DNA from 2 places in the Photobacterium japonica genome. Region 1 is predicted to be linked to the other one. Evidence: predicted binding sites of a transcription regulator. Region 1 holds the regulator's gene; the other holds the start of a gene.
The links. Region 1 encodes MetJ, which represses methionine synthesis genes. Its sites were predicted from a motif close to TTAGACNTNTANANGTCTAA; they were not measured.

Region 1 (11,758 bases):
CCCGCCCCCACCGTTGCATTGTAGAGCCACAAGCGGCTGTTCTTGGCAAACGCATCAATCACCGCGTGATACTGCTCGCCACTGGCTGAGCCGGCCACCTTGTTCGCTGAGATCAAATGCAGCCCCGCTTCCGCAATTTGCGGGTAACGCGCTGACAATTCTGCGCTGGCCGTGACATCCAACACGATGACATCATCGTAGTCGTGGGCGGCCAGAGTGTCGATCCATGCCCCGGGTTGGTAGGCTTGTGCCACATCATCAAAATGATCCAGCGCTTTCTGAGGCTCAATGCCCGCCAGATCAATCCACAATCGGCTGCTGTCGACCACGCCGATCAAGGTGAAGCTCATGCCATGGCGCTTCTCTAACGCCACGCGCTGGCTGTCATACAAGCTCAGCCAGCGGCTGCCAATGTTGCCTTTGCCACATAGCACCAAACCAATCCGCTTTTGGGCTTGGAACAAACTTTGGTGAATACGCGGCAACAAACGATCGGTATCAGCCTTACGCAGTACCGCCACCAAACTCAGTCCAGAGCGCGACTCCGCCATGAACTCCACCGGCTGGCCTTTCAGCTGCTGATAAAAGCCGTAGCAATGGATGGCATTGCTCACCACGCCCGCGCCCACGGCCGCCACCAAAGAGAAACCATCACGCAAACGCAACTCCGCTGCGACACCGCTGTCTTGCAACAGGGCCAGCACACTGTTGACCACCTCACCGGTATAGGCCAATTGGATACGGCCTTTATCGGCTTCCACACTTTGTGCCAGCGGCTGCAATTGGGCACGCGACAAAATACGCTCGAGCTCGGCTTCCACCAATGCGATGTCGTGCGAACGGGGGATCGTCAGCGCGATCAAACACACATCGTCTAACGAGGTAATGATTTTCGCCCCTCGGCCAGACGCCAAGACACGCTCAACCCGGGTCGAGCCTGATTCTGGCTCATGGCTACAGCGCAAGGTCAGATCGATGGCACTCTGCGCCACGGGTTGTAACGTACGGCTGTGCAGCACGGGGGCCGCCAAACGGGCCAGTTCACTGGCTTCATCCAAGCGCAATAGCGGCAGTAAACAGGCATCTTCCACTTTACGCGGATCGGCACTGTAGACACCGGCCACATCACTCCAGATGGTCACGCGCGTGACATCCGCCAACGCCCCAATCACCGTGGCAGAATAGTCCGAGCCATTGCGCCCCAATAAGACGGTATCACCGGCTTGGTTGCGCGCCATGAATCCAGTGATCACGACACGGTACTGATTATGCTGAGCAAGCTGCTCTTGCAGCAAGGGCCAAGATTGGCCGCGATCCACTTCGGGCTGCGCAGCGCGTTCGGCGCGCAAGAATAGCCGTGAATCGACACTGGTTGCCGGCAACTGCTGCTGTGTCAGCAACGTCGCCAATAAACGGGCCGACCACACTTCACCATGTCCCAGCACACTCGCCACTTGCGCTTCACTCAGTGGGCTTTCCCCCCAGCGCGCCAACTCACCGAGTTCAAAATGTAATTGTGTCAGTAACGCATCCGCCGTCTCGCCGTCTAGCAAGCTTTCAATCAGTTGCTGCTGAAATGCGCGGATAGCTTGCAGCGTTTCATGGGCTTGTCGGCCGTCTTTCTCTAGCTGTGACACCCACTCAATCAACTGATTGGTCGTCTTGCCGGCAGCAGACACCACCACCAGATCATTTGCGCCCGAATACTCACGTAGGATCGCCACCACCCGTAAATAACAGGCGGGATCGGCCAAGCTGCTGCCACCGAATTTATGTAATTGCCGTCCGCTCATCGCCGTCATACTGCCACCTTCTCTGCCTGCGCAAAGGCCTGCGCCAAGTCTGCAATCAAATCACTCGGGTCTTCCAAGCCGACCGACAACCGGAGTAACGAGGTTTTCAAGCCGGCTTCGGCTTGCGCTTCATCCGACATCGCACGGTGGGTCATGCTCGCCGGATGGCAAATCAGGCTTTCCGTGCCACCTAACGATTCCGCCAGAGAGAAACACTTCAGCTCACGCACAAAGGTTTCCAACTGGGCCATGCTGCCATTGATCTCAAAACTCAGCATCGCGCCAAAGCCTTTTTGCTGTTTCAGGGCAATGTCATGCCCGGGATGATCGGGCTGACTCGGGTGGTAAAGCGTGCCCACTAACGGTTGCTGCTGAAGGTACGCCAAGACTTGGGCGCTGTTCTCTTCATGCATGCGCATGCGAGGAGCCAGTGTGCGCAGCCCACGCAACGTCAGGTAAGCATCAAACGGCGCACCGGTTGCACCGATACAGTTCGCCCACCACGACAAGGTTTCTGCGTGCGCGTCAGTCTTGGCGATCAGCACGCCGCCGAGCACATCGGAATGGCCGTTAATGTACTTAGTGGTAGAATGGACAACAAAATCGGCGCCAAGTGAAAGTGGTTGTTGGAGGATCGGCGATAAGAACGTATTATCCACCGCCACTAATGCACCGGCTTGATGGGCAGCGGCACATAACTCAGCGACATCGACAATGCGTAACAGCGGATTCGACGGGGTTTCGACCCACACCAGCTTGGGTTTTTTCGCCAATGCATCCGCCAGTGCGAGGGGATCGGTCTGATCAACAAAGCAGACGTTAAAGTCGCCTTTTTGGGCGCGAGTATCAAACAGACGGTACGTGCCGCCATAACAGTCATGCGGCGCGACAATCAAATCATCTGGACCTAATAACGCAGACACCAGCAAGTTCATCGCGGCGGTACCACAATTGGTCACCACCCCACCGGCGCCCCCTTCTAAGGTCGCTAGGGCATCCGCCAAGGTATTGCGCGTCGGGTTACCGGAACGAGAATAGTCAAAGGTAGGCACCTCACCCAATTGGGGGAAGCTGTAAGTCGAGGTCAGATACAGTGGCGGTACCACCGCATTGAATTGTGTATCCGAGTCGATGCCGGCGCGAACGGCAACGGTAGCAAGCTTCTGGTCACTCATATTTACTATCCTTGTAGGGTGAACCCGATGATGAATAACGATTATGCAACAACATAACCACATTCACAAAAGACGTCAACACTTCCAGACGTCTATATGTCTTTGCTTGTAGCGGTAAATCCCGCTAGAATTCAGGTCTATTACTATTTCTTCAATCTAACATCGCTGAGAAGGTTAACAATGGCAGAGTGGAATGGCGAATACATCAGTCCATACGCGGAACACGGAAAGAAAAACGAACAAGTAAAAAAGATCACGGTTTCGATCCCACTGAAGGTGCTAAAAATCCTGACTGATGAGCGTACTCGCCGTCAGGTCAATAACTTACGCCACGCCACCAACAGCGAGCTATTGTGTGAAGCTTTCCTGCACGCCTACACCGGTCAGCCGCTGCCAACGGATGATGATATCCGTAAAGATCGCCCGGATGATCTGCCCGCAGAGGCGAAAAGCCTGATGGAAGAAATGGGCATCAAATACGAAGACATTAACGAATAAGTCTTCAACAAGCGATGCAAACAAAAAAACCAGCCTTGGGCTGGTTTTTTTGTTTCTGTCTGTCAATCAATACCGATACACGATACATACTGCCGACCCACAAGGCCGACAAATCGCAGGCATAAAAAAAGGAACGCAATTGCGTTCCTTTTTTACGACATTCAAGCGGGCAATTACTTAGTAGTAAGAGCACCAAAACGCTTGTTGAATTTGTCGATACGGCCACCAGAGCTAACTACACGCTGCTTACCAGTGTAGAATGGGTGACATTTGTCACACACGTCTAGGTTCACGTCTTTAGTCATAGTAGAGTTGAAGACGAAAGTGTTGCCACAAGAACAACGTGCGTTTACTGGAGAGTACTCTGGGTGAATACCTTGTTTCATGGGATAACCTCAAAAGTAAGGCCGTGTCGCTCTCCCGATCCTAAGCCGGGCACCACACGTCATTAAAAAAATAGTCAGCGTATTGGCAATTTCCAATACACCAAATTAGGCGGCGTATAGTAATCAATCATATTGCCAAAATCAACTGATCCTCACCGCTTTAGTCACGGCTTTGCCGCTAGCCCTCTGCCGAGGTACACTGCCCCCTCTTAGTTCCAGCTCATTTCGCGGTTTAATATGACGCCCAACATCGCCCGTGTGGCACTGCCAGTCCCTCTCGACAAACAATTTGATTACCTGATCAAAGCCGGCCAGCATCCCATGATCGGCGGGCGCGTGAAGGTGCCGTTTGGCCGTCAACACTTGGTGGGCGTTATGATCGCGCAGACCGATCACTCTGACTTCCCGCTCGAGCAACTCAAGCCGATCACGGCAGTCCTCGACAGTGCGCCATTGTGGCCCCAACCTTTATTCAACTTGCTGACCTGGGCCAGCCGTTTTTACCAATACCCGCTCGGTGACACCTTGGCTAACGCCATGCCCGCCCTATTACGCAAAGGCCGTGAAGCCTCACCGGCCAGTTTAAAAGTTTGGCAACTCACCGCCAGTGGGCAAGAGCAGGCGGCCACCACGCTGAAAAATGCCCCGCGACAGCAACAAGTATTGCAGGCACTGCGCCGAGGAAAAGTGAGCCATGAAGCCTTACTGGCCGAAGACATCACGGCCGCCACCCTCACCACGTTGGCGAAGAAAGGCTGGATTGAAAGCGTCACGGAGCAACAAGCCCTGCGCCCTTGGCTGCCCGATTTTGCCGTCACCGAAGAAAAGCCCCGCCTGAATGAAGAGCAGGCCGTGGCCGTCGCCGCGGTGAACGCCCAAGAGGCCTTCGGTTGTTATTTATTGGAAGGGGTGACGGGATCGGGAAAGACCGAGGTCTACCTCAATGTGCTCGAACCTATCTTGGCGGCGGGCAAACAAGCCTTGATCTTAGTGCCGGAAATTGGCCTAACCCCGCAAACCATCAACCGCTTCCGTCGTCGTTTTAATGTGCCGTTACAGACCATTCACTCGGGGTTAAACGACACCGAACGCATGGTGGCCTGGTTGGCTGGCCGCGATAATCAAGCCGGAATCATCATTGGTACCCGCTCGGCGTTATTCACCCCGTTTGCCAACTTGGGGATCATCATTGTTGATGAAGAACACGACGGCTCGTACAAACAACAGGACAGTCTACGCTATCACGCCCGCGATTTGGCCGTGATGCGCGCCAGTCAGGAACACATTCCGATTGTGTTAGGATCCGCCACGCCGGCGTTAGAAACCCTGCACAATGCCAAAAGCGGCAAATACCATCACCTCACCTTGTCGCAACGGGCAGGCCACGCGAAACCGGCTCGCCATGGCGTGCTGGATGTCAAAGGGTTGTATCTGGAGTCAGGCTTATCGGCGCCATTGATCGCCCGCATGCGCAGCCATTTACAGGCCGGCAATCAGGTGATGCTCTTCCTTAACCGTCGCGGCTTTTCGCCGGCGGTGATCTGCCACGAATGCGGCTGGTTGGCCGAATGTAAACGCTGTGATGCCTATTACACCTTCCACCAGCAAAGTGGCGAATTGCGTTGCCATCACTGTGCGACCCAGCGGCCGATGATGCTGCAATGTGGCCAGTGTGGGTCAACCCAACTCAATGCCGTGGGTGTTGGTACCGAGCAGCTAGAGCAACAACTGGCGACCCTGTTTCCAGACTATCGCACGGTGCGAATCGACCGCGACAGCACCCGCCGCAAAGGCAGCCTAGAAAGCTACCTTGAGGCGATCCGCAACAATGAATACCAAATTTTAATTGGCACCCAAATGCTGGCCAAAGGCCACCACTTCCCGGATGTCACCTTGGTGGCGTTGCTCGATGTCGACAGCGCCCTATTCTGTAACGATTTTCGCGCGCCGGAACGTCTCGCCCAACTGTTTACGCAGGTTGCCGGTCGCGCCGGACGGGCCAGTAAACCGGGCGAAGTGGTGCTACAAACCCACCATCCGGAACACGCCCTACTACAAGCCTTGCTGTACAAGGGCTACGATCACTTTGCCCAAGGGGCGCTGACGGAACGTAAACAAGCATGGTTACCACCGTTCACGTATTTGGCCCTATTGCGTGCCGAAGCCAACGACAATGCCTTGGTCGAGCAGTTCTTCCAGCAAGTGCGGGGGATTTTGGAAACCAGTCCAGTCTATAACAATGAGACCATGGTGATGGGGCCCAACCCCGCGCCCCTCGCTCGTCGCGCGGGGCGTTATCGCTGGCAACTGTTGCTGCAAGCGCCCAGCAGAAAGACCCTGCAGCAGTGGATCAGCATTGCGAAACCGGCGATCCAATTGCTGCCGCTGGCCAAGAAAATCCGCTGGTCGATCGATGTTGAACCGCAGGATTTAACTTAAAATGAACAATGCGATACAAATCACGTGAGGGATGTAATTTATGTTGTTCCAAGCATGTTTAATCACCGGCATACCGCCTACAATAGCATGCTCGCTGTTTCAGGTATCAGCCCCGATTTGGCCATGATCCTTCAGCGGTTAAGAGAGAATTATAATAGAGAGGAACAGTAACTATGGCGACAATGAAGGATGTTGCCCAGCTCGCCGGCGTCTCAACGGCCACGGTCTCCCGTGCCTTGATGAACCCGGAGAAAGTGTCGGCCTCAACTCGGAAGAAGGTTGAGCAAGCTGTCATGGATGCTGGCTATTCACCCAATTCACTGGCTAGGAATCTTCGTCGCAACGAATCAAAAACCATCGTCACCATTGTCCCCGATATCTGTGATCCGTACTTTACAGAGATCATTCGCGGGATAGAGGAAGCAGCGATGGAGCATGGCTACCTGGTCTTGCTTGGTGACAGTGGGCAACAAAAAACCCGCGAAAACTCATTCGTTAATCTCGTTTTCACCAAACAAGCTGACGGCATGCTCCTGCTTGGCACCGATCTCCCGTTCGATGTCAGCAAACCGGAACAGAAAAACCTGCCGCCAATGGTCATGGCCTGTGAATTTGCCCCTGAGCTTGAACTACCGACCGTGCATATCGATAACCTGACTGCCGCCTTTGAAGCCGTGAACTACCTGACCCAAATGGGCCACAAGCGCATTGCTCAAATTGCGGGGCCAGAAGGCGCGAGCTTGTGCCAATTCCGTATTCAAGGGTACCAGCAAGCATTGCGGCGTGCTGGCGTCGAACTCAACCCAGCCTATACCGCCAGAAGTGATTTCACCTTTGCCGGTGGCGCACGGGCCGTGACCGCCTTGTTATCACTGCCTGAGCCCCCCACGGCTTTACTGTGCCATAACGATGTCATGGCGATCGGGGCGATGCAGCAAGCCAAGCGTCTGGGTTTCCGCGTGCCGCAGGATATTTCCATTGTCGGGTTTGATGACATTCAGTTTGCGGAATATTGTGATCCCCCGCTGACGACCGTGTCTCAGCCGCGTTATGAAATCGGCCGCCAGTCCATGATGATGTTACTCGACATCCTCAGGGGCAAAGATATCGCCTCCGGCTCACGCCTGCTCGATGCGAAACTGGTGATCCGAGAAAGTGCCGCGCCACCCGCCAATTGATCCACAATGGATACATGAGCTTATGTTTTGCGCATAAGCTCACACTCTCCCCCTCAAATTTCACGGACTTCTGACACAGAACCGCCCCCAGCTATAGCCAGTCGTGGCGCAACTTTGTAACATAGGCCCCCCTATTCATTGATTGACCCATCATCATCGTGGCTACCAAAGATTATGTAAAACGCGGCCGTGCAGCGAAAAAAACGGCCAACCGAAAGGCCCCTGCACCGCAACGTGGTTTTCCCCTGAAGAGCACGATCATTGCGGCGTGCTGCGTCGGGGCGTTTTGTTTCGGCCTCTATTATATTTCCAGCGCACCCACGCCGGTCACGCCAACGTCATCATCAACAGACACACCGGTCGTCAGCGAACCTAAAAAAACCACGCCGGCAACGTCCACGCCAGCCAAAGCAGTGACGTTACCGCCGAAGCCAGAAGAAAAGTGGCGTTATATTGAAGCGCTGGAAAATAAAGAAGTACAGGTAGAAGAGAAGAAAGAACAAGCCCCTACCCGTCCTTACTTGATGCAGTGTGGCGCCTACCGCAGCAAAACGCAGGCGGATGAGCGCAAAGCCATGATTGCCTTCCAAGGGCTGACCAGCCAAATCAAGATCAGCCAAGGCGAAAAAGGCGTCTGGTACCGCGTCATCCTCGGGCCCTATCCGCAAAAGCGAAAAGCCGAGAGCGATCGTAACCAGTTGCGCCGTGTTGGGATTGAACCCTGTGCCATCTGGTACTGGGAATAACCCGTTTGCCCGGCCGCAAGGCACTCACTCTCTTTCGTGTAAAGGATGCTTCGGCATCCTTTTCTTTTTCTCCCCCTTGAAACCGCTTCCCCCCAACCCCAGATTAATGGGTAATACAGATCCCAGTATCCGCTGGGTAAGACTCAAAGAGGTAACACCGTGACCACTATCGTATCTGTTCGTCGAAACGGTAAAGTCGTTATCGCAGGTGACGGCCAAGTTTCACTGGGCAACACCGTGATGAAAGGTAACGCTCGCAAAGTGCGCCGTTTGTATAACAACAAAGTGCTTGCAGGCTTTGCTGGCGGCACTGCTGATGCCTTCACTCTATTTGAACGTTTCGAGCGCAAGCTGGAAATGCATCAGGGCCACCTGCTAAAAGCAGCCGTGGAACTGGCGAAAGACTGGCGTACCGACCGTATGCTACGCAAATTAGAAGCCCTATTGGCCGTCGCCGATGAAACGGGGTCGCTGATCATCACCGGTAACGGCGATGTGGTACAGCCTGAAAACGATCTGATTGCCATTGGCTCCGGCGGCAACTTTGCCCAAGCCGCCGCAATCGCGCTATTGGAAAATACCGATCTTAGCGCGCGTGAAATCGCAGAAAAATCCCTCAACATTGCCGGCGATATCTGTGTCTTCACCAACCACCACCACACCATTGAAGAATTAGAGACTCGAGAAGGAAACGGCCATGTCTGAAATGACGCCTCGCGAAATCGTCCATGAGCTTGACCGTCACATTATCGGTCAAGACAAAGCCAAACGTGCCGTCGCTATTGCCCTGCGTAACCGCTGGCGCCGTATGCAGCTCCCTGAAGAGTTGCGTGTGGAAGTGACCCCGAAAAATATCCTGATGATCGGTCCGACCGGTGTCGGTAAAACCGAAATCGCCCGCCGCTTGGCCAAACTGGCTAACGCGCCGTTCATCAAAGTCGAAGCGACCAAGTTCACCGAAGTCGGTTATGTGGGTAAAGAAGTGGAAACCATCATCCGTGATTTAACGGATGTGGCGATCAAGATGACCCATCAGCAGGCCACGGAAAAAGTGCGCTTCCGCGCGGAAGAGCAAGCGGAAGAACGCATTCTGGATATTCTGCTGCCACCTGCGCGCGACGCTTGGGGCCAGAACGAAGAAACCGATCAAAACTCCACCACCCGCCAGTCTTTCCGCAAGAAACTGCGTGAAGGTAAGCTGGATGACAAAGAGATCGACATCGATGTCGCCGCCTCGCAAATGGGCGTTGAAATCATGGCGCCTCCGGGCATGGAAGAGATGACCAACCAGCTACAGGGCATGTTCCAGAACTTGGCCGGTAACACCACTAAAAAGCGCAAGATGAAAATCAAAGACGCGTTGAAAGCGGTGACCGAAGAAGAAGCGGCCAAGCTGGTGAACCATGAAGAATTGAAAGAGCAGGCGATCTTTGCCGTCGAGAACAACGGTATCGTGTTCTTGGATGAAATCGACAAAATCTGTAAGCGTGGCGAATCGTCAGGCCCAGACGTGTCCCGCGAAGGCGTGCAGCGTGACTTACTTCCGTTGGTGGAAGGCAGCACGGTATCGACCAAGCACGGCATGGTGAAAACCGACCACATCCTGTTTGTGGCCTCGGGCGCTTTCCAAGTGGCGAAGCCGTCTGATCTGATCCCTGAACTGCAAGGCCGTCTGCCGATCCGTGTTGAACTAGAAGCCCTGACCAGTGGTGATTTCAAGCGCATCCTCACCGAGCCAAACGCCTCGCTGACCGAGCAGTACAAAGCCTTGATGGCGACCGAATCCGTCAACATCGAGTTTACTGAAAGCGGTATCGATAAACTGGCCGAAGCCGCGTGGCAAGTGAACGAGCGTACCGAAAATATCGGTGCCCGCCGTCTGCATACCGTGATGGAGCGTCTGATGGAAGAGTTGTCGTTTGATGCGACAGACAAATCAGGCGACAAAATCCTGATTGATGAGGCGTATGTTCAAGCACGTCTGGGTGAGTTGGTCGAAGACGAAGATCTGAGCCGCTTCATTCTGTAACCAGAGTGTAAACCCAATGCTATCAACGGCACGCTTGCGTGCCGTTTTTTTGTCCTCAAGCAAACTATCGGGCGATAAAGTTGCCCATTGCGTCAGTTACGCCATAATAATGGTCTTCCACACTTGTTCACTGGCAAAAGTCCACACTATGAAATCATCGTCTCTCGCCATTTGGCTCGATGCTGCACGGCCAAAAACCCTGCCGCTGGCCATCGCCTCAATCGTATGCGGCAGTGCAGTAGCAGGATGGCAAGGCAGCTTTTCTGCCGTGATCGCAGGCCTCGCCCTGTTGACCGCGCTTTTACTCCAAATTCTTTCTAACCTTGCCAACGACTACGGCGATGCTGTTAAAGGCACCGATAACGACCAGCGCTTAGGGCCACAGCGTGCGATCCAATCCGGCTTAGTCACCCCCGCCGCTATGCGTAAAGCCATGGTGCTCAATATCATCCTGACCATCATCAGCGGCCTGAGTTTGATCTTGCTGGCGACCAACAATTTGCATGACATGCTCGGCTTTATGCTGCTGGGCGTGATGGCTATTCTCGCTTCGATTGCGTATACCGTGGGCAACAAACCTTACGGTTACCGTGGCTTGGGCGATTTATCGGTCTTGATGTTCTTCGGTTGGCTGGGCGTTGCGGGCACGTATTACCTGCAAGCGGGGCAAATTGACTCCATCATCATGCTACCAGCCACCGCCTGTGGCCTGCTCGCCGTGGGCGTGCTAAACATCAACAACCTGCGTGATATTGATAACGACCGCGCCTGTGGCAAGCTGACACTCGCCGTCCGCATGGGGCCGGAATGGGGCCGTAAATACCACCTGTTCTTACTGATCGGCAGTGTGATCTGTCTGGCGCTGTTTGCCGCGCTGGAAATTCACTCCCCGTTTGGCTGGCTGTTCATCTTGAGCGCCCCACTGTTGTTTAAGCACGGCAAGCAAGTGATGCAATCCACCGACGGCGCCGCTTTGCGTCCGATGATGGCGACCATGGTCAAGTGTGCCCTGTTGACGAACCTGTTGTTTGCCGCCGGTATGGTCTTGGCCGCATCCTAACAATGAATGCCCACAAGGCGATGGCAATCCCCGCTTTCGCCTTGTCTCTGCCGCCTCTTGCTGATTATACTTCAACCTGTTAACGCGCATTCGCCGGGTATCAACCCACCCCGCGTTTCAGCGATTCCCCTTTTCAATTGTCACAAGAAGAAGCGCGCTTATGGAATACAACACGTCCGAACTCTGCGATATCTACCTCGACCAAGTCGATGTCGTTGAACCGATGTTCAGCTCTTACGGCGGTCGCAACTCGTTCGGTGGCCAAATCACCACCATTAAATGCTTTGAAGATAACGGCTTAATCAATACCGTCTTGAGCGAGCCGGGCACAGGACGCATCCTGTTGATTGATGGCGGGGGATCACTGCGTCGTGCGCTCATTGATGCCGAGCTGGCACAATTAGCCGCCCACAATGAATGGGAAGGGATCATCGTCTATGGCTGTGTCCGCCAT
Region 2 (11,758 bases), on a different contig from region 1:
CTTTGTCGAAGCCGGTGGCACATCCGGCAAAGTGAGCCACATGAGTTTAGTCAGTACCACCATCAAAACCTTTGATAACCAGATTTTGATTGTGCCCAACAGCAAGATTTGGGGGGATACCATTAAGAACATCACCCATGAGCGAGTGCGCCGAGTGGATATGGTGTTTGGCATTGGTTACAGCGACGATGTCGAGAAAGCTGAAACTGTACTGCATGACATTGTGACTGAGCACCCAATGGTGCTGCGCGCACCAGAAGCGATGATCAAGTTACACTTGCTCAATACCTCGTCGGTGGATTTCATTGTGCGTCCGTGGGTAAAAACCGAGGACTATTGGGATGTGTACTGGGATATTACCCGTGAAGTGAAAATGCGCTTTGACCGTGAAGGGATTTCAATTCCGTTCCCGCAACAAGATGTGCACATTATCACCACACCGGAAAAGAAAGCCTGAATCGTTAGTCCGTTACCCTATCCGCGATAACATAACGGGGCGGTGTACGCTTTTTACGTACACCGTCCGTCATTCGTTCAACGAGATTGAAATCGATAATTAAGCGAGTTCAAATCGCCCTGTCAGTGTTTTTAGTTCATTCACTTTATGCGTTAACGACACGATTTCTTCTGCACCTTTCACCACTTGCTGCAAGGATACCGATGAAATATCGTTTATGTGCGTAATGTCTGTCGCAATAGCGCGGGTCACCACATTCTGCTCTTCCGTCGCAGCCGCAATGGAGCTGATCATCTGTTGTACCGACGCCGTACTCAACACTATTTGCTCAAGAGCACTGGCGGCATCTGTACTTTGTCCCACACCTACATTCACCAACTTCACGCTTTCCGTGGTCGATACCATGACTGTTTCTGTTCCTTGCTGAATCGCAGAGATAATGTCTGCCACTTCCTTCGTCGCGGTCGTGGTACGCTCAGCTAAGGCACGCACTTCGTCTGCTACCACAGCAAAGCCACGGCCAGACTCGCCGGCACGGGCCGCTTCAATCGCCGCATTCAAGGCCAGCAAATTGGTCTGCTCGGCAATGCCTTCAATCACTTTGATCACACTGCCAATTTCTGTGCCTTTAATGTTCAAGTTATTCATGCTGTGCGAAGTATCGCCAATTTGCACCGACACTTGCTCAATGCTTTTCAGCATATCCAGAATCACATGACGGCCATGCTCAGCCGCTTCACCCGACTGTGACGCATTATCAGACGTTGCACTGCTTTGCTGTGACACTTCCGCAATAGTGGCCGACAACTCTTCAGAGGCCGTCGCAATCAGGTGCGCACGCTTAGCCTGCTCACCGGCACCGTCTTTGATTTCTTCCATCAAATGGGAGATCCCATTCACTGTACCTTCCACCTGTCCCGTCACAGAGACAATGGCAGCAATCAAATCCGTTAACGACGCTTTCATGCTGTTAATCGAGGTCGCTAAACGCGCCAGTTCATCACCAGAGTCATCCACAATATCCGATGAGGTCAGGTTACCGGAGGCGATATCTTTCGCGATACGCTCCAATTGATGGATGCGCACAGTGATCGAACGGGACAATGCTGTCGCCACCACACCGCAAATAATCACACTCAGCCCTAACACCACCAGCATGTTCGTTTTTAAACTCGTCAGTGTCTCGCCTAACATGGCCAAGCCTGTTTGTGCATCGCCTTTTTCAGCCAACGTTTCACGATCTAAAATCGCTTCCATCGGCACCATGTATTGCTGTTCAACCTGTTTGATTTGATCAAACAACGCATCTGTATCCGCCACAGAAGACGACAGCACTTGCGGCAATACGTCAGATTGAATAAAAGAAACATACCCTTTTGCCAAACGGGTAATTTCATTCATACGCGGTATGGCATCACTGGAGGTTTCGAGTTGCTTTAGCTTATCGAGCGCACTGTAAAACTCAGCCATATTGTCATTAAACTGCGCGGGGGCGGCCGGATCACCCAGCAGCATACGTGCCACATCACGCTGCATGTCACCCGATTCATCAATCAGTAACATATAAAGCTCAACACCCGGTACATCATCAAACTGTACCTCATGCTCGACCACCAGCGCACGATTAACCTGTACAATCGTAATAACACTCGAAATGGTCATTAACATCAGGATAATACCGAATGCCCCCCACAGTTTATGCCTCACCGACAACGACATACATTTTCCTTATTATGTAATACTTACCGCCTTTATAGCTGCAAGTATAAAATTGTGTTTGTATAACTCATTGGTATGAATAACGGCACGCTCACACATCTCTTTAATAAAAAGTCACAATTTTTCAAAATTAACTACAACTTCCATTTCCTTGCCATCCAATACCGCTGATAGCCTCTCGTTTGGTACAACTTTTCACCTCACGCACCTTTCAATAACGCCCCTGCTCCCAGTTTTCATTGTTATTCACACAGCCATGACATAACGAACCCACATTTCTATTTCTTCTTTTGCTATCCTGAGATATATTTGGTTGTAAGCAATAAAAAACAATGTACAATTGATTTTGTCATTACGCACCATGCGATGACGTGCAGTTGTGCAGGATTCCCGCCTTGAAGCAGGAACCACACATCGAAGCCACTTTTTTGGGATAAATATGATGAAGAAACGTTTTCTTGCCGCGCTAGTACTACCTATGATGCTAGCGGCTTGCGCCTCTAACGACAGCAACAACGAACAGGTACAGACGATGACAAATCAAACGGATATCGCTGCACAGAACTGGGTATTGACCAAAATCGACAATCAAGTGATTTCGACTGAAACTGAAGCACCAAACCTTCAGCTAGCGTCTGACCTAAATGCAAACGGCAACGCGGGCTGTAACCGCTTCTTTGGCCAAGCAGAACTGCAAGACGGTAAACTGCGCATTGAAAAGATGGGTCTAACTATGATGGCATGTCAGGGCCCAGGCCAAGACATGGAGCAAGTGATGAGCAAAATGCTAATGGACTGGAGCACGGCGACAGTGGCTGGTGACGAGCTAACGCTGAAAAATGCATCACACAGCCTAACGTTCTCTCGTGCTGACGCTGAATAATCACTTCTGCCGATGAATACCTGAAACGCCTGCCGACGCAGGCGTTTTTTGTTTTTACGGCTGGATAAACACCGATACCCCGATCAACGGATATGGCTCAGTACCGCGGTTGGCTGAGGCTGGGCTTTGATCTTCGTCGCCCGAATCATATTTCGCCCACTGCTTTTCGCTTCGTACAAAGCATTATCGGCCAATTCATAAATCGTTTCAGTGGTATGTTGTGCCACGGTATCTAAGGAAACAACCCCAATAGAGATCGTGACCAAATCCGACGTACATGAGCCGCCATGGGCAATGCCTAAACGCTCTACCGCCATACGACACTGCCTTGCCACCACTTCACCATTGTTGGTATTGGGCAAAATAACACCAAACTCTTCCCCACCGACCCGCGCTAACATATCCGCAGGACGCCGTAATACTCGTTCTAATTCGCTCGCCACCAGTTTTAAACAGCGATCACCAGCTTGGTGACCATAGGTATCATTAAACGCTTTAAAATGATCAATATCGATCAACAATAATGCCAGCGGTTTAGCATCTCGGCTCGCTCGGCTAAATTCTTTCATTAAGGTTTCATCAAAAAAACGACGATTTGCCACTCCAACCAATGCATCCATACGGGTTAATCGTTCGAGTTTTTTGTTACTGGCGCTTAACTGTTGATTGTGTGCATCCAAGTTCTCAAGCAACGCCTGATGACGGTGCATTAAAATACGTCCGTAATACGCCAACACACTGAATAGCAGTAACACACCCACAAAAACATACAGGGGAAATGCCGTACGCCGTTGGTCAAAATAAGCGTGCGTTGGGAGTGCCTCTATCACCCACTCACGCCCGCCTTTGGCGAGCACGGTGCGTGTCACTTTCTCAGCACCCAACCAAAAGCCGACCTTCGATGTGATTGCGACGGGCGATGTGGCTGTGACAGACGGGGAGGCAGGCGTCACACTGTATAGTTGAGCATGATCAGAGGAGGCTTTCAGATCCATCACGCGGTAATGCATCTGCGAGGATTCAGCCGCAGGGAAAAGGGCCGGCATAATGTCGGATAAACGGATATAGCCGAGAATAAACCCTTCCAGCGTTTGTCGGCGCATTGTGCGCGTCAGAGGTTCAACCTGACGATAAACGGGTAACACCAGCTGCACACTACCGTCCGTTTGTGGCAGCATGCCCCGCTCTACACGCGCAGAAAGCTGTAACGCGCCACTGTCACGGGCTTGATTTAATAAGGTGCGTTGCAGTGCATTAGAACCTAAATCATACCCCAGCGCCGCTTCATTGCCCGCCAGCGGGGCGACGCTGTGTAACGGGTAGTAATCCGCACGCTCGGTCGCCGTCACCATGTCGCCCGACGCCACGCGTTCTGTAAAATGGTAATCAGAAAGCACTTGCGCTGCGGAAGCTTCATACGCCGTTCGCTGTGCAGCCGATACCCAAGGTACCCACGCTAACGCTTGCAGAGGGGAATGTTGCGCCATGACCTGTTGCGCCAATGCCGCGAAGTTGTCTCGCGTCAATACGCCCTGATATTCGTAAGCAAATTTCAGACTGTGTAAGGCACGAATATGCGAATCTATCGATTGCGACAGGGAATCTGCTTTTTTGTCGACTTCTCGTTCAAAGTCGCGCTGAATATGGGTCGTTTCCAATTGGTAGGCAATCCGAAACAATACGCAGGCCAGTATTATCCCAATGACAACAGCGCACACCGTGATGGAATACAGTCGGCGTATCATGTGAATCCTATGGTTGAATGACGATGCCTTAAGTAAAGACAACTCTGTTTAAAATTCAACTTGTTGCTTAATTTTCCCTGCGAAAATAGGGACATTTCACAGAACGAATGTGTCACAATGATAATTGGCGTGCTATGAGTCTTTCTTCATCACATTGTCATGCTTTTGAGGTATTCATCAAGAAACCGCTCCAACATACAGCTTACGCACAAAAAAGAGCGCCGAAGCGCTCTTTTTATCGTTCATCGTTCAACGTTTTTCCCGTCTGATGAGGCTTCATCGCATCGGAAAAAAACCGCTTATACCGCTTTCGCTTGCCACTGTTTACGCAACTGTTTTGCAGCCTCGACCATGTTGGTCAGTGCCGCTTCAGTCTCTTCCCAGTTACGGGTTTTAAGGCCGCAGTCTGGGTTGATCCACAAACGCTCAGCCGGTACCAGACTCTCCGCTTTTTCCACCAAGTCCACCACTTGCTCGACGGTCGGAATATTCGGCGAGTGAATATCGTACACACCCGGACCAATTTCATTCGGATACGCAAACTCTTCAAACGCTTTCAGCAATTCCATGTCTGAACGCGAGGTTTCAATGGTGATCACGTCCGCATCCAATGCCGCGACAGACTGAATAATGTCATTGAATTCGCTGTAACACATGTGAGTGTGAATCTGCGTGCCCGGCTCCGCGCTGGCGGCCGAAATCTTAAAGGCTTTCACGGCCCAATCGAGGTACGTTTGCCATTCGCTCGCTTTTAGCGGCAACCCTTCACGGATGGCAGGCTCATCAATTTGAATCACTTTGATGCCTTTCTCTTGCAAGTCAGCCACTTCATCACGCAGTGCTAACGCAATTTGGTTGGCAATGGCTTCACGGGTCAAATCTTCACGCGGGAACGTCCAGCCCAAAATAGTAACAGGGCCCGTCAACATGCCTTTGACCGTTTTCTCCGTTAGTGACTGCGCATAACGCGTCCATTCAACGGTCATCGGTGCCGAGCGATAGATATCTGACACAATCACCGCGGGTTTCACACAGCGTGAACCGTAGCTTTGTACCCAACCGAAGCGAGTAACGGCAAAACCTTCTAGTAACTCAGCGAAATATTCCACCATGTCGTTACGCTCAGGCTCACCGTGTACCAATACATCCAAATCCAAACGCTGCTGACGCTCAATGGCATCGGCAATGTGCCCTTTCATGGCCGTGTTGTAATCTTGCTCTGACAAGCGACCCGCTTTGAAGTCGCTACGCTGTGTGCGGATCTCACTGGTTTGTGGGAACGAACCAATGGTCGTGGTCGGCAGCAAAGGCAAACCGAGTGACTGACGTTGCACACGGGCACGTTCTGCATAAGGCAGTTTACGCTCCGCCAACGCATCGGTGATAGCAGCCGAACGCTGACGCACATCCGGGTTATTCACCAAGGCGCTGGTCGCACGGGCTTTAATCGGGGCGCTGTAACGCTCACAGTCCGCAATGGCTTTGCTGTCACCGTCCAAGGCACTTGCCAGTAGTGTCACCTCATGACACTTCTGCTTTGCAAAAGCCAACCACTCGCGCACGGTGGGGTCTAAATCGGTTTCCAATTCAAGATCAATCGGCGTGTGCAGCAATGAACATGACGTACCCACCCACAAACGATCACCCAGTGCGTCTTTTACTGGCTGTAGGCGATCAAGTTGCTCACTCAAATCCGCACGCCACACGTTGCGACCATTAATCACACCAGCCGACAGCACCCAATCACTTGGCAATGCAGCGACAACGGCATCAAGCTGCTGCGGGGCCGTCGCAAGATCGACGTGCAAACCATCGACCTTCAGTTCCACGATTTTATCAAGATGGTGCGTGATGTGATCAAAGTACGTTGTCAATAACAGCTTCGGCCCGCCTTGGATCACTTGATACGCAATCTTAAACGCATCGCGCCAAGCATCTGGCAATTCGAGAGCAAAGACAGGCTCATCAATTTGCACCCACTCCACACCCAATTTTTGCAGCTTGGTCAGAATCTGTTGGTATGCCACCAACAGACGAGGAAGCAGTGATAAACGATCAAAGCTGGTTTCTTCCCCCACACCGTCTTTTTCTTTCCCAAGCCACAGGTATGACACAGGCCCCAATAGCACAGGTTTGACGTCTTTACCGCTAGCCTTCGCTTCCGCCACTTCTTCAAACAATTGCTGCCAGCTCACGGTGAACTCATCGTCAGCACAGAACTCAGGCACAATGTAGTGGTAGTTGGTGTTAAACCACTTGGTCATGTCAGAAGCGGCACACGCACACCCGGTTGGCGCTTTACCACGTGCCACACGGAACAAGGTGTCGAGATCCGGAAAACCGTTACGGTGGCGTTTTGGCAAGTGGCCCAGCAGCATACTGGTGCCTAACACATGGTCGTACCATGCGAAATCGCCAACAGAGACAAAATCCAGCCCCGCTTCTGCTTGGTCAACCCAATGGCGCTGACGTAACTCGCTACCCACTGCTTTCAATGCATCCTGACTGATCTCGCCACGCCAATACTTTTCTTGTGCAAATTTCAGTTCGCGTTGGCTACCGACACGTGGGTAACCCAAAATATGTGTCTTTGTTGCTGTCATCTCTCATCCCTGCCTTTCAAATGCTTTGATTTAAATAGTCACGTCGTATGCTTGATTCAGATACGGCGTTGATGAGAGGTACAATGAAGCAAGGCATGATGATGAGCAATTTCTAATGATTAATGTTAAACATGAACATTTTTCATACACATATCATCAACGCCCCTGTCTCTCGCCACGATTAGCGTGTTACGCCCCGGCACAAGCACCTAGACGTCCAGATGTTTACCCATCCGTATTTACAGCGTGCACTTTTACCCGTACAGTTGAGGTCTAACACGAGGCAGGAGGCCAAACGTGTGACTCACAGGGACAGAGAGAACGCATTTTGATTGAAATTAAGCACCTAAAAACACTGACGGTATTGCGAGAAACCGGCTCACTGACAGCCACGGCCAACACGCTTTGCCTGACCCAATCAGCCCTCTCACACCAGTTAAAAGATCTCGAACTGCGCTTAGGTAGCCAACTGTTTTTACGCAAAACCCGTCCGGTCAAATTTACCGCGGAAGGGGAAGTGCTACTGCGTTTAGCTGATGATGTGATCCCGCGTCTCGCCCGAGCGGAACACGAGTTGGCCAGTTTAAAAGAAGACACCAATGGCCGCTTGCACATGGCCATTGAATGCCATTCTTGCTTCCAATGGTTGATGCCGGCTTTGAAGGAATACCAAATCCACTGGCCAAACGTCACCTTGGATTTCTCCTCCGGTTTTGGTTTCGAACCGCTGCCCGCCCTCAGTGCCGGTGAATTAGATTTGGTGATCACCTCCGACATTCAGCCGCGCAATGAAGTCCATTTTGAACCCTTGTTTGATTTTGAAATGCGCTTGATTGTGTCCCCGCAATCCCCTCTGGCCAGCAAAGCCGTTATTACGCCAGATGATTTGATCGATCAAACCATGATGACGTATCCGGTGCAGAAAAACCGTCTCGATGTGGTGAAGCACTTTTTGCAACCGGCAGGCGTGGAACCCGCGAATTGGAAACAAGCCGATAATACCTTGATGTTGATCCAGATGGTGTCGGCAGGATTAGGGGTGGCAGCGCTACCTAATTGGGCAGTGTATGACTTTGCCCGCCAAGGCTTGATTGTGAGTAAACCACTCGGGGAAGGATTATGGCGTCGGTTGTTTGCCGCTATTCGCGCATCAGAACGTGAGCGACATTACTTGTCGGCCTTCTTTGCAACGGCCAAACAGCAGTGCCAAACCCATTTAGAAGGCATTAAGGCGGCATAACCAATACGCAATACGTTTGGTCATACCGCCTTAATGATCGCAACAGATAGCCGGGGCAATGGCGATCACATAACCGCTATTCGCCCCGCTTATCTTTACATTAATCGATTATTTAAATTGATTGTTGATGGGATCGTAATGGTAGCCCATGGCTTCCATTTTTTCGCTAAGCTCATCAAAATCGAGTTCATAACGGCTGACAAGCTCTTCAACGGTGGAGCATTCCAGGCGAAGTCGTTCATTCACGATCCCCAGAACAATGTTCCCATCCATGCCCAATAAATTGGTGATCTCCATGCCTACCTCCTTGCTAACGTGACGTTACTCAGTAAGCATAGACAGGATCATTAGGAAAGAAAAAGCCGCCCGTCACAGTTTACAAGCTTGCTGTCACCATGCAGTCACTTAGACAGCCATGATCAACACAGACTCAAAATACGCTGAACCCACCAACAGCACCGCCGCTGCCAGTAATTGCCAACGGTTAACGGTCTTGGCACTCAGTAAATGCATCGCCCATACCAGCAATGCCGCCACTAAGCACACTAATGCCGCAATCATGGTGCCCACCATGGCCTGCGCCTGCGCATCACCCAATTGCATCGCCACCCATAACAGGCACAACACGCTGAGGATTGCACTCGCTACGCCCGCAAACGGCAATAAACGGTGGAACGCTTGTAAACGGGTACGCGCTTGCGTCAATAACAGGTGCGCCAACAATGCCCCAAACAATGGAATAGCCATCAGGCTTAGTACCGCCACAGGCAGCGATAGGCTTGCCGCAGTCATTAACCATACCACCGCCGCCAAACCGTCAGCCGCATAAAACACGTTAAGCGGCCCTGCATCACGGGTTTTGCCCGTTTTCACCTTCATAGTGAAATACGCCAAGGCCAGCAACGGCAATACCGCCAGCGGTTGGAAGATGGTCGCGATCAACCATCCCACCAGCAAGATCGGCAAGGTTTTATGGACACGGCCACGCTGGCCGGGGCAGATCTCCCCTTTCGTGAGTACCATCGTCAAAACAAGTTGGGCGCCGAGCAGCGCGGGGATCAAAAAGGGTAAACCTACGTTCATGGAGTGTGATCTTAAAATGCGAAAAAAAGAGCGGCGATAATACCAACTCCCTTCCCTGATACCAAATAGCACCGGCATTTTCGAGAGATAGGTCATTGGCAATCCCACCTGACACATTGCTCACTCGACAAGTTGCTCACCATTCGCGCATATTCGTACCAAACGCACAGAAATGAAAATCAAAATGCTCGAACGCTCATAATTGCGCTTTTGATCACCAAACAATCGGGGCTGAAATGGCATATTGCTGAGCATATTGAAAAGGAAGACACCCTTTCCTGATCCACGAACCAAACAATAAGCGAAAACGAACATGACTAGTTGGTTTGAAACAGATGTTGTGATTATCGGCGGCGGCGCGACGGGAACAGGCATCATGCGTGACTGTGCACTGCGAGGGATCCGCTGTATCTTAGTCGAGAAAGATGACCTTGCGTCCGGCACGACCGGGCGTAACCACGGCCTGCTCCACTCTGGCGCCCGTTATGCCGTCACCGATCAGGAATCGGCCAAAGAATGCATTCAAGAAAACCGCATTCTGAAAAAGATTGCTCGCCATTGTGTTGAAGACACCCAAGGCTTGTTCATTTCACTGCCAGACGACGATCTGGATTTCCAGAAAACCTTTATGTCCGCCTGCCAGCAAGCAGATATCAACGTCGAACAACTCAGCCCACAAGACGCCTTGCGCCTTGAGCCTAACTGTAACCCAGCCATGATTGGCGCCGTCAAAGTGCCCGATGGCACATTAGATCCTTTCCGCTTATCCGCATCCAATGTGATTGATGCGGTCGAGCACGGGGCAAAGTTGTTCAACCACACCCATGTTACGGGCTTGATCCGTGAAGGTGCGACCGTGTGTGGCGTGCATTGTTTGGATTTAAAAACCGGTCAACGTATTGAGATCCGCGCCAAGCAAGTGGTTAACGCGGCAGGGATCTGGGGGCAGCAAATTTGTGAATATGGCGATCTGTCCATCAAAATGTTCCCCGCAAAAGGATCACTCTTGATCTTGGATTACCGCATCAATAATTTGGTGATCAACCGCTGCCGTAAGCCATCTGACGCCGACATTCTGGTGCCGGGTGACACCATCTCGTTAATCGGTACCACCTCTGAGCGTATCGACTATGACAAGATCGATAACCTCCACGTCACCAGTAAAGAAATCGACATTCTGCTGGCAGAAGGCACCAAATTGGCGCCCATCATGGCCAATACACGCGTATTGCGCGCGTATGCAGGCGTACGTCCTTTGGTGGCCGTCGATGGCGATACCAGTGGCCGTAATATCAGTCGCGGTATTGTGTTGCTTGATCACGCCGAACGTGATGGTCTTGATGGCTTCATCACGATTACCGGCGGTAAGCTGATGACCTACCGCATGATGGCGGAATGGACAACAGACTTAGTCGCGAAAAAGCTCGGCAATACCCAACCGTGTATCACCCACGAAAAGCCGCTACCCGGTTCTGAACAAGCGAAACCCAAGAAAGCCCCTACCGCCAGCTTAGCGAAACCCGTTTACCAATCCGCCTTGTATCGTCACGGCGAACGCGCTGAAAAATTCTTGAGTAACGACAAGAAAAGCCAAGCGGTGATCTGTGAATGTGAAATGGTGACATGCGGCGAAGTGGAATACGCCATTAAAGATCTTGATGTCCATAACTTGGTTGATTTACGCCGCCGTACCCGTATCGGTATGGGGCCATGCCAAGGCGAATTATGCTCTTACCGTGCGGCTGGCCTGTTCTCTGAATTTGGTAAGAAGACCGGTAACCAAGCCAGTCACCTGTTAGAAGAATTTTTAGAAGAACGCTGGAAAGGCATTAAGCCGGTATTCTGGGGCGATGCCCTGCGCGAAGGCGAATTCACCTACTGGATTTACGAAGGTCTGTTTGGGGTCAGTGATTTACCTGAGCAACAAAGCCACAACGTTCACCCATCTACCCAAACAGCCACACCTGCAACGGACGAGGAAACAGCATGAAATTTGATAGCATCATCATCGGTGGCGGTGTCGCCGGC

Region 2: a site for MetJ is predicted at 7,617-7,636, ahead of metE (5-methyltetrahydropteroyltriglutamate--homocysteine S-methyltransferase). Genes of this name have one in related genera too.

Annotation. Positions count from the first base shown of each region.
Region 1 is NZ_JAKJSN010000007.1:150,007-161,764, reverse strand. It holds gene L4C36_RS01275 (bifunctional aspartate kinase/homoserine dehydrogenase II) at 1-1,802, opposite strand, end outside; gene L4C36_RS01270 (O-succinylhomoserine (thiol)-lyase) at 1,799-2,968, opposite strand; gene metJ (met regulon transcriptional regulator MetJ) at 3,149-3,466, shown strand; gene rpmE (50S ribosomal protein L31) at 3,640-3,852, opposite strand; gene priA (primosomal protein N') at 4,090-6,291, shown strand; gene cytR (DNA-binding transcriptional regulator CytR) at 6,465-7,469, shown strand; gene L4C36_RS01245 (SPOR domain-containing protein) at 7,628-8,215, shown strand; gene hslV (ATP-dependent protease subunit HslV) at 8,375-8,920, shown strand; gene hslU (ATP-dependent protease ATPase subunit HslU) at 8,913-10,244, shown strand; gene L4C36_RS01230 (1,4-dihydroxy-2-naphthoate polyprenyltransferase) at 10,393-11,304, shown strand; gene rraA (ribonuclease E activity regulator RraA) at 11,465-11,758, shown strand, end outside.
Region 2 is NZ_JAKJSN010000008.1:116,332-128,089, forward strand. It holds gene L4C36_RS02035 (mechanosensitive ion channel family protein) at 1-457, shown strand, start outside; gene L4C36_RS02040 (methyl-accepting chemotaxis protein) at 557-2,176, opposite strand; gene L4C36_RS02045 (META domain-containing protein) at 2,616-3,059, shown strand; gene L4C36_RS02050 (CHASE domain-containing protein) at 3,143-4,804, opposite strand; gene metE (5-methyltetrahydropteroyltriglutamate--homocysteine S-methyltransferase) at 5,104-7,407, opposite strand; gene metR (HTH-type transcriptional regulator MetR) at 7,736-8,647, shown strand; gene L4C36_RS02065 (DUF4250 domain-containing protein) at 8,756-8,944, opposite strand; gene L4C36_RS02070 (hypothetical protein) at 9,053-9,730, opposite strand; gene glpA (anaerobic glycerol-3-phosphate dehydrogenase subunit A) at 10,044-11,720, shown strand; gene glpB (glycerol-3-phosphate dehydrogenase subunit GlpB) at 11,717-11,758, shown strand, end outside.